Regions from separate parts of the Eubacterium limosum genome, predicted to be linked through region 3. Evidence: riboswitches for the same ligand, from Rfam matches in the RefSeq annotation. Region 3 holds a riboswitch; each other region holds the start of a gene.

Region 1 (3,273 bases), 1.5 Mb from region 3:
CAATGACACAAATGAGCAGAAGCAGCAGGGAGAACCCTACCTTAAAGCTGGGATTCCAGCCGTTGATCTTTGAATTGTAGGCGAGCACATCAATGGAAAAAACCGCCCCGCCGTGGGAATGGCCATGATGCCCGCCGTGTCTGTGGGCGCACTCCCGGTGGCGCAGCCAGTATACCAGGCCACACACACACAGAACTGCAAGTGCTACTAAAAATACCTTCACGAACAAGCTCCTTTACTCTAAGGAATTTTTTTACGCTTAATCATAAAAAGAGGGCAGGTTGCCCTACCCCCGGAAATGCGGTTACAGCTCTGAATCTTCTTTGCCGAGCTTTTTGCGCTCTACCAGACGGCCCATGAAAAAGGCCAGAATGCCAACGCCGATACCGGTCTGGAGACAGAAGATCAGTGATTCAACCTCACCTGGCAGTTCACCGTTGATCAGTGTTTCGAGCACTGGTGTAAACCAAGGCTCATATTCGCCGCCCTGAATTTCTTCGATCATGGTGCTTCCTGCATCATCGGAGCCGCCGAACTCAGCGCCCTGAAGGGCAAAGAGCGGAACAACCACCAAAAGTGCGACGATTACCAGCAGAACAATGACTAATTTTTTATTTTTGCTCATCTTACGCTTCCTCCGCTGCTAAAAATCCAATTGATTTTAACTCTGGGCTCGCATAGGTTTCCAGAGCAATGACAATAATAACCGTTAAAATCCCTTCAATAATGGCCAGCGGCAGCTGTGTAGGGGCAAACACACCCAGGAACTTAACAGCAGAAGCTGCCACGCCGCCTGTTTCTGAGGGATAGGCAAAAGCCAGCTGGATACTGGTAACACAGTAGGTAAACAAATCTCCGATGCAGGCTGCCAAAAACACCCCAATTTTGCGGTTTACCTTCATTTTCTGGCACAGCTTGTAGATCCCAAAGGATACAAAGGGGCCTGCGATGGCCATGGAGAAAGTGTTGGCGCCAAGGGTGGTGAGACCACCGTGAGCCAGAAGGATCGCCTGGAATAACAATACGATAATCCCCAGAATACTGACTGCGCTGGGTCCGAATAAAATGGCGCCCAGGCCTGTACCTGTCATATGCGAACAGCTGCCCGTAACGGATGGAATCTTTAAAGAAGAGATCACGAAGATAAATGCGCCCGCCATCGCAAGTAAGGTGATCGCTCTTCTGTTGCCTGTCAGAGTCTTTTTAATGGAGAAAAAGCCGGCCGCCAGAAAAGGTATACATAAGACACCCCACATAATGCAGTAGCCAACCGGTAAGTAGCCTTCCATGATGTGCATCGCGTTTGCCGCGGGCACAATGCCAAAGACCAGCGCCCATGCCCCAAGCATGGTCACAACTTGTTTTTGTCTCTTTGTCATTTTCTACCTCCTCAAACTTGTTCCCAACGTACTTTTCCATAAAAAAATCGCTCATCAAAAAAGATAAGCGATGAAAGTACGAAATGGGTGTGCCAAAGATACACACAGCCTCGTCCTTACATTCAGTTATCTCTCGTAACCAAATGCAGCTTAAAATCCTATGGTCAGCAATCTGACTTGACTTTCGTCTTACAGCGGCGGGACCGTTTGGGATTTTCACCCAATTGTGCTCAAACCATCGTGAGGCCGATGGACAACCACAGGACAATAATAACAATGCCGAATTTACATTTATTATATGCTTGCAAGCCTGTTTTGTCAATACCTCTGTTGCATTTATTTGAAAGCCATCAGCACCTCTTATACCCGTACCCCTTATGGGTATACTTTGGCGCAACTAACTTTATTACTTATCTCTTACTAAAGTTTCGTGTCTGCCTGTACCGACAAACTGATCTCAAATACAGGGGTGATCTCAAAAGTAAAACGGCCGACAACCTGCCTTGACCTTTCGATATTTTCACGGATATAGTCCGCATCGGTGAAAAGAAAGCTGTAATAGTCAAAAAAGAACCAGTCGACAGCATCCTGGAGCTCCAGATCAATCTGCTTTTCAAGCACATCTCTGAAAACCTGAATCTCCATTCCAACCGTCAGAGATTTCAGATACTCAAAATACCTGCGTTCCTTCAGCCTTGGGTTAATACCCGCGTATGCCTCGCTTTCAAGCTCAAGGTTAAAAAAATAGTCCCGCAGATCAAGCATGCTTCTTGCGAACAGCGGCAGTTTTGAGACCTCCGCGTAAAACCGCATGACAGAGGTATCTGTAAACAGCGCCTTAAAATACGCCCGATAGCCAATCATATCCAACAGCAGCCCCCGGGGCAGACTGCCCAGCTCAGCCGTCTGCTCATCCACACAGAAAACAACATCGTTGCAAAAGTCCTTATAAATCTGGACCGCCAGGTTCTCCTTCGCCCCAAAATAATAGTTTAAAAGGCCCTGCTTTGTTCTGGCATCGGTAATGATATCCTTGACCGTTGTCTTATCATAGCCCTTCTGGTAAAAAATCTTTTTGGCGCTCCGGTAAAGGCTCTCCTTTGTCTCGAGACCATTTTTATAGTTTGCCATGGCTCCTCCACGTTTTTTATTTTATTATAGCACCCGCCGTAAAAAAAATAAAGAAATGAATTTTGAACGTTGACAAATTTTAGAAAAGGGTGTATATTGAACGTATTCAAAATATGTGCACATTTTGTTTAAATCTGTAAAAAATAAGGGAGAAAAAATAAAATGGAAAACGCTCAGGCAAAGCTCGATAATTTTATGCGCGGCGTTCGCGGCGAAAAAATGGACTATGTTCCCATTATGATGGACTTTGAGCCCACCTATATCTGTGAATATACAAAACGGGACTGTATTCGTTCCTTCTGGGATTACGACGGCTTCATCAAAGGCTATGATCAGGTTATGAAGGACTTCGACATCGACCTGACCCAAAGTGTGGTCTTTATGCCGCCTCAGAAAAATGCCCTGCTGGGTTCAAAGGTTTGGATTCAAAACCGTGTCAACGGCTATATGCAGCATCCGGAGGTAACCTCACTGCTTCCAGAGGAATACCCCGAACTCATCGAAGACCCCATCCACTGCATTGCATCCCGCGTGCTGCCCAGGATGTACACCGAACTGGGGCGTGAAGCCCCCTACTGTACCATGGCTTTTGCCAAAGCGCTTCTCTATGAAAAGAATCAGGTACACCATTTCTATGATCAGATTTTTGAAAAAACCATGGCTAATGGCGCTCTGCTCTACTATGGCACCATGTTCTATGCCCCCTTCGACCTTCTGGCCGACCATCTGCGGGGCATCACCCAGATTTCCATGGACCTGCGGC
Region 2 (3,273 bases), 1.7 Mb from region 3:
CGGTAGTCGCCGCCGATCAGAAGCCTGGCGATATGCGGCGCCACCAGCCCCACAAAACCGATAACGCCTGTAAAGCTGACAATGGCCGATGAAATGAGCGTGACCGCAATGCCCGAAAGCAGCCGCAGCCGCATGACATTGACGCCCAGGGCCACCGCGCTTTCATCCCCGGTGGATAAAAGGTTGTAATGCCAGGCAAAACGGACGATAAACGGAAAAGTCAGGAGCAGAATAACACTGACCACGAGGATCTGCTCCCAGGTGATCTCCGAAAGGCTGCCGAAGGTCCAGTGGACAATGGCGGAGAGCTGCTGCTCGTTGGCCACATACTGCATGCTGGCATTCAGGGCTGAAAAGAAATAGTTGAGGGCAATGCCGATCAGGATGATCGTCGTTTTTCCCATGCCCTTGGCCGAGGCGATGCCGTACACCATGGCGGCACAGATAAAGGCCAGCACAAAGGCCATCATGACAGTGCCCACCTGATTGCTGCCAAAGGGCATAAAGCCAAAAATAATGGCCAGCGAAGCCCCGAAGGCCGCGGCGTTTGAAAGCCCGGTGGTAAAGGGGCTGGCCATCTTATTGCCGGTGATGGCCTGCATGACCAGGCCGCTGATGCCCAGGCCGATGCCGGAAACCAGCGCCATGGTAATGCGCGGCAGGCGCAGCTGCATGAGCACAGTGAGCTCGGTCTGGTTCAGCGCCGCCGCGCCCATAAAGTGGCCGCCGGGCAGCAGGGTCGCGAACACCCGCCCCACAGTCACATTGGCAACGCCGACAAAGCAGCTGGAAAAAGCAGCAATGATCAAAAGGATCACTGCTGCCAGCATCAACGCCGCTCTTTTTTTATGATAGGCTTTTAATGTCTGCTGCTTTTCCATCACTATTGATGCTTAACCTGGAAAACATGCCCTTCTATCGGATCAACCCCCTGGATTTCCATCCATTCGTCAAAGATCGCGTCGGGGTCAACATCCTTCATCTGCTCAGGGTATAACCATTTCGCGGTATAAACCGTCCCGATCATTTTGCCCAGTCCGCCGGCGCAGAAGCCTGTTGTCACATAGAAATCGTCATTCTGGACCGCCTTTAGATCGGACCAGCCTGCGCGGCTCAGCATTTCGGTGGAGATGGTGCTGTAGTCCTCCGCTGTGGGCGGCGTGTAGACGCCGGTATTTTTGAGGGCCGGGCCGGATGAAGTCTTGATGATAAGGTCCGGGTCCTCTAACAGAATCTTTTCCGGGTCAATGGTCTTGCCGGTAATGGTGGGATCGCCAAAAATATTGACAGCCCCGGCGTTTAAAAGCATGCTGTTCCAGCCGTCATTGCTGGTTCCCGGTATGCAGGTGGTATTCGGGTCACCGTATTCCCAGTACACTTTTTTCGTTCCCTTGACGTCCTTGATTTTTTCGGCCACCATATCCATGTTATCCTGGTAGAATTTCGTCAGCTTCTCGGCTTCCTTTTCCTTGCCGAACAGCTTGCCCAGAATCTCGATTTCCTTTGGCAGCTCGGCATTGTTATAGCCGGATACCACGACAACCTGAATGCCGAAAGGCTCCAGCTTTTTAATGTCCTCTTCCCATGTGCCGTTGTCCGGGGTGATGAGTACCTGGGCGCCCAGCTCGGCAATCTTTTCATAATTCAGCTCGCTCTGTCCCTTGCCGATAACATTATCCGGGTCAAACTGGCTCCAGTACACGCGGTCCTGGGCTGTGTTCTTATCCACCGCCACCACCTTGTCGATGGCGCCGATCCCGCGGATCAGCTCAGAATTGTAGCGGTTGGCGACCACAACCTTTTCAAGGGGCTGGGGAATGGTTACCTCGCGCCCGGTATCATCCACCACGGTAATGCTTTTCGCCTCACTCGAATCCCCGCTCTGGCTGCACCCGGCAAAGACCGGAACCAGCAGAAGCAACGCGCACATCAGTGCAATCACTTTCTTCTTCATTTTTTCCTCCATTAAATTAAAAATTTATGTTAAATCCTTTTGGATGTCAACATCTCCCAGAAAACGCAGACGTATCTAACTTTTCGGCAAATAAAAAAACCGATAAGCACTCTGCTCATCGGTCCCATTTTCCGAGATTTCATTTATTCAAACACGCCGCTGCATTCTCCCCCTGCACGTATTTCTTCTTTAAGGCAGGTCTCCTGGCTTACAGCTCGTCCGCGGCCCGCCTTCCCGGATTGCTCCAGTGGCTTTTCAGGCTTTGTCCCTGTTTACAGTGATGGGTTCGCACCGGACTCACACCGGTTTCCCTATTCTCTTATTGCTAAGCACCTCAAAGGTTATTCTGTTTTTATCATTATACCTGCTTCTATTATACTTGTCAATATCCAATCGGACGGATTTATTTTCTGACGGTAAGGCTCCAGTGGCTGCTGTAATACTGCGGCTCCTCAGGGTTATAGACGCAGGATTCTCTCAAGCTGTCCTCAAGGTGCCAGGCTTTAAAAAAGCGTTTTATATCTGCCAGGTCCACATAGAGGTGCGGCACGCCCGTCTCCGTATCGCTTTTTTCCGAGAGCAGGGTGTTGGCGTCAACACGCCGGCTGCTGTCTGCCTGTTTGTAACCATAGGTACTCTTAGAGATGAGCGTGAGGAACAGCTCGCCCCCGGGCTTTAACACCCGGCGGATTTCCGCCAGGGCGGCCTGAAAGCCTGGAATATCGGTATGGTAGATAACATTGTAGGCCATAGCGCAGTCAAAGGTGTTGTCCTCAAAGGGCAGGGACAGCATGTCCGCCACGCAGGCAGTGAGCGGCACCTGCTCCTCCCCGGCCCATTTTTTTGTGTGCTCGATACCGTATTCGGACAGGTCTGCGGCGGTTACCTCAAAGCCTTTTTTAGCCATATATACCGCGTGCCGCCCAAGGCCGCAGCCCAGATCCAGAAACCGCAGGAAGCCCTTCGCCTGCCAGCGTTCCGCGAGATAGGGGCTCTCCACGCAGGGGATGAGCCAGTAATCCGACTGGTTCTTTTCCCAGTCCCATGCTTTAGACTGCATTGATTTTCTCCTCCTTTTATCCGTTTTAATTTAAAGGATTCCTGTAACCTTCAACAGGCAGGAGTCATACCCCTGCTTGATGGTCTGGAGCAGCTCGACCTCCACCGGGCGCTCAAATATGGCTTCAAAGAAGGCTTTGCTGTACCCGGCAGTACAATAGCAGCAGGTCAGCGATGGGGAGGTCCCGGCCTTTTCCAGCATGGGGCACTCGCAGGTAAACATCCTGGTATAGAGTGCGCCGCCCTCGATGCGCCAGCCT
Region 3 (3,273 bases):
CACCAGCTTGCGGTGGTCGGTGCCAAAGACCATGCGCACCGCGTGGGGCACCACCAGCCCGATGAACCCAATGGTCCCAGAGGCGTACACGCACAGGCCGATGATGAGCGAGGTCAGGACCAGGTACACATGGCGGTAGGTGTTCAGGTTGGTGCCCAGGGTGATGGACACATCGTCGCCCAGGAGCATGAGATTCATGGGGCGGTGCTGGCTCCAGAAAAAGAGCGTACTGGCAGCCACCACGGCAAAGATGACCAGTGTGGGGCCCCACTTGGCCCCGGACAGGCTGCCGAGCATCCAGAAGGTGATCTGCTGAGTGGTGTTGGGGTCGTTGGCCATAAAGACCATAAAATTGGAGAAGGCCAGGCACAGGGCGCCCAGGGCCATGCCGGAGAGGATGAGTTTGACGGAGTTGGCCGGCCCGCCGATGTTGGCCACTGCCACCACCAGCATGGAGATCAGAAAGGCCCCGATGAAGGCGCACACGCCCACACCGCTGCCGCCGAGCACAGCGCCCAGCCCGAAGAACAGGGCTGTGGTCGCCCCCAGTGACGCCCCGGAGGAGATGCCCAGCACATAGGGCTCTGCCAGCGGGTTCTTGACAATGGCCTGCATGACCACGCCGCAGATGGACAGGCCCATGCCCACAGCCAGCCCCATGACCACCCTCGGGAAGCGGATCAGCCACACCACGTTGTGGGCCGCGCCCCTGGCGTAGGCACTCAGACTGTCCAGGTGGAAGAGCTCGTAGCCAATGACGCTGTACACATCCCGGATGGACAGGTCCATGGAGCCGATGGTGACCGCCGCCAGGGCTGAGAGGATCAGTAGCCCCAGCATGACCAGGCATACAAACACATAAAAGGGCTGGCTCTGGAGCCGCCCTTTATCTTTGATCAGTGCGCTTTGTTTCATAAAAAAGCCCGCTCCCTAGTTCAGGTTTAAATCCGGGTACATCCCATTCGCGATGGTGTGAATGCCGTCGATGGTCCGCACACCGCTGCAGTACATCTGCCCCAGCTCGATGGGGATCACCCGGCCGTTTTTAACCGCGTCGATGTCGGCAAAGGCCGCGTTGTTCATGATGGCGTCCTTTGTCTGGGTGGCCATGTCCTGGTCGTCACGGTCCATATAGACTGCGAAAATGACTTCCGGATTGGCAGCGACCACGTCCTCCTCGCCCAGCTTGGACGCGTCCGGACTGGCCAGTGTGCCCTTAAGCTTGGTGACCATGTCGCCTGCCAGGGTGGTTGCCCCATAGTTGACAATCTGCCCGCTCTGGTCCTCCATCACCAGTACTTTGGGGCTCTTGTTTTCCTTCTGGGCATAGGTCTCTGTCTGTTTCACAGCGTCCTTGATCTCGTTCACCAGTTCCCCGGCCTTATCCTCCACGTCAAAGATTTTGCCCAGGTTCTCAAAATCCTGGTACTCGTTGTCCAGTGTTTTCGGGGACACTGCGCCGCTGTTGAGCATGTTGTAGCTGTTCACGCCCTGGCTCTGCCACTCCTTCATACTGCCCAGGTTCTTGTCCGAGAACAGGGAGGTCCAGCTCAGGATCATATCCGGCTCCAGAGCGGTGGCGGCTTCCTTGCTGGGTTTAAATTCGGACAGATAGTTGACCTTGGCAAAAGCGTCCTTGTAGGCTGGCTTCACCTCGTGATCCAGACCGCTGGCAGCCACAATTTTGTCCTCCAGGCCCAGGGCCAGCAGGGTCTCGATGGAATTCTGGTATACGGCCAGCACCTTTTCCGGCGCCTTTTCAAAGGTCATCTCCACAGGCTGCTTGTCGTAATCGTAGGTGGTGATGGTGACCGGATAATGGCCGTCTGTGCCGGCGCTCTGGCTGGCGCTGTCATTTCCCCCTGCGCTGCTGCACCCTGCCAGCACGCCTGCCGCCAGCACTGCGGACAGGGCAATCCCTAAAAACCGTTTCTTCAAGCTTTTCATTTTTCTACCTCTTTCTTAAAAAATCATATAAAAAGAGCCTGCCGACATATGCCGACAGGCTCCCATTTACCTATCTCAGGTTCTCTCAGTGACAATCCCCTCACCGGACAAACGCGCGTAACACTAAAGGCAGGTCTCCTGACTCACAGCTCCTCCGCACTCCGCTCCCTTCCCAGCCCGAGGCCAGTGGTTTACTGCGGCGCGTCCCTGTTTACAGTGATGGGTTCGTACCGGATTCGCACCGGTTTCCCTATTCTCCTTTTTCAAGGCACCCTCAATGGTTTGATTCAATTGTTGATATTAGTATAAGCGAACTTTTCAAAATTGTCAACTGCCGGCGCCTGAATTTTCTCAGACTTTCCTGAGCACGTTCCAGAAAGCCATGCCCAGCCCGTGGGGCACTACTTTGCCAAACACCCGCAGCCCAAAGCTGGCGAGGCCCGGTGTGGATACGGCCGCGCCCAGGCGGCTGTCCCTCATAGAGCGGCGCACAACCGTCTGGACGGTGCCCGCAAAGGGCAGGTGGCGCACCGCGGAACGGTCCGCGTTGGCGCTGGCCCGCGGCACAAACTCGGTGTTTTTGATCCAGTAGGGGCAGACCGCCGTCACCCGGATGCCCCGGCCGAACAGCTCCCAGCGCAAAGCCCTGGTATAGCTGAGCAGAAAGGCCTTGGAGGCCGCGTACAGATTCATGCCGGGCAGGGGCATAAAGGCCGCCACCGAGCAGATCTGCATAATTCTCGCGCCTTTCTGCATGTACGGCAGTACCCTCAGGGTCATATCGACTGCCCCCCGGCAGTTTAAATCAATGAGAGCGTTGCTGTCCGCCTCGGTCACCTCGGCGTAGTTCCCCAACTTACCCATACCCGCGGCGTTGACCAGCAGCCGCACATCCGGCTGCTTCTCGGCCATCAGGGCTGTCAGCTCCGGAAAGCTGCCGGTGTCTGTCAGGTCCATGACTACAGGCCTCACCGGTGTTTTTACTTCCCTGGCCAGCGCCTCCAGGCGTTCCCGCCTCCGGGCAACAGCCCAGATCTCATCCAGATGCTCACGTTCACTGATCTGTTTTACAAACTCGCGTCCAAGCCCGCTGGACGCCCCGGTCACAATGGCTATTCTCATAATCGCTCCTTCTTTCATCAGTGCTTCAGGCCTGCCTCTGGCAGCGCCCTTTTTATGTACATACCACTTTCAGCAAAAAATAACCGGGCGTGCCTTTTTTATAAGAATACCCCAAGATACAGGCTCAAAAGGCTCAAAACACCTTGGATACGTGTTTTGAGCCTTTTGAGGTTCAGATCTCAGTCTGTTTTTATATTTACAACG

Evidence for each region. A riboswitch is a leader RNA that binds a small molecule or an ion and turns the genes downstream of it on or off. The one in region 3 is predicted to bind cobalamin.
Region 1: another riboswitch for cobalamin. It lies ahead of B2M23_RS20525 (energy-coupling factor ABC transporter permease); the one in region 3 lies ahead of B2M23_RS06750 (ABC transporter substrate-binding protein).
Region 2: another riboswitch for cobalamin. It lies ahead of B2M23_RS14745 (ABC transporter substrate-binding protein); the one in region 3 lies ahead of B2M23_RS06750 (ABC transporter substrate-binding protein).

Annotation. Positions count from the first base shown of each region.
Region 1 is NZ_CP019962.1:4,371,184-4,374,456, forward strand. It holds gene cbiQ (cobalt ECF transporter T component CbiQ) at 1-223, opposite strand, end outside; gene B2M23_RS20520 (energy-coupling factor ABC transporter substrate-binding protein) at 305-625, opposite strand; gene B2M23_RS20525 (energy-coupling factor ABC transporter permease) at 627-1,379, opposite strand; cobalamin riboswitch at 1,529-1,652, opposite strand; gene B2M23_RS20530 (TetR/AcrR family transcriptional regulator) at 1,800-2,510, opposite strand; gene B2M23_RS20535 (uroporphyrinogen decarboxylase/cobalamine-independent methonine synthase family protein) at 2,673-3,273, shown strand, end outside.
Region 2 is NZ_CP019962.1:3,143,383-3,146,655, reverse strand. It holds gene B2M23_RS14750 (FecCD family ABC transporter permease) at 1-881, opposite strand, end outside; gene B2M23_RS14745 (ABC transporter substrate-binding protein) at 884-1,954, opposite strand; cobalamin riboswitch at 2,131-2,306, opposite strand; gene B2M23_RS14740 (class I SAM-dependent methyltransferase) at 2,358-3,014, opposite strand; gene B2M23_RS14735 (DUF6144 family protein) at 3,045-3,273, opposite strand, start outside.
Region 3 is NZ_CP019962.1:1,450,400-1,453,672, reverse strand. It holds gene B2M23_RS06755 (FecCD family ABC transporter permease) at 1-915, opposite strand, end outside; gene B2M23_RS06750 (ABC transporter substrate-binding protein) at 931-1,947, opposite strand; cobalamin riboswitch at 2,059-2,238, opposite strand; gene B2M23_RS06745 (SDR family NAD(P)-dependent oxidoreductase) at 2,299-3,069, opposite strand; gene B2M23_RS06740 (ABC transporter permease subunit) at 3,266-3,273, opposite strand, start outside.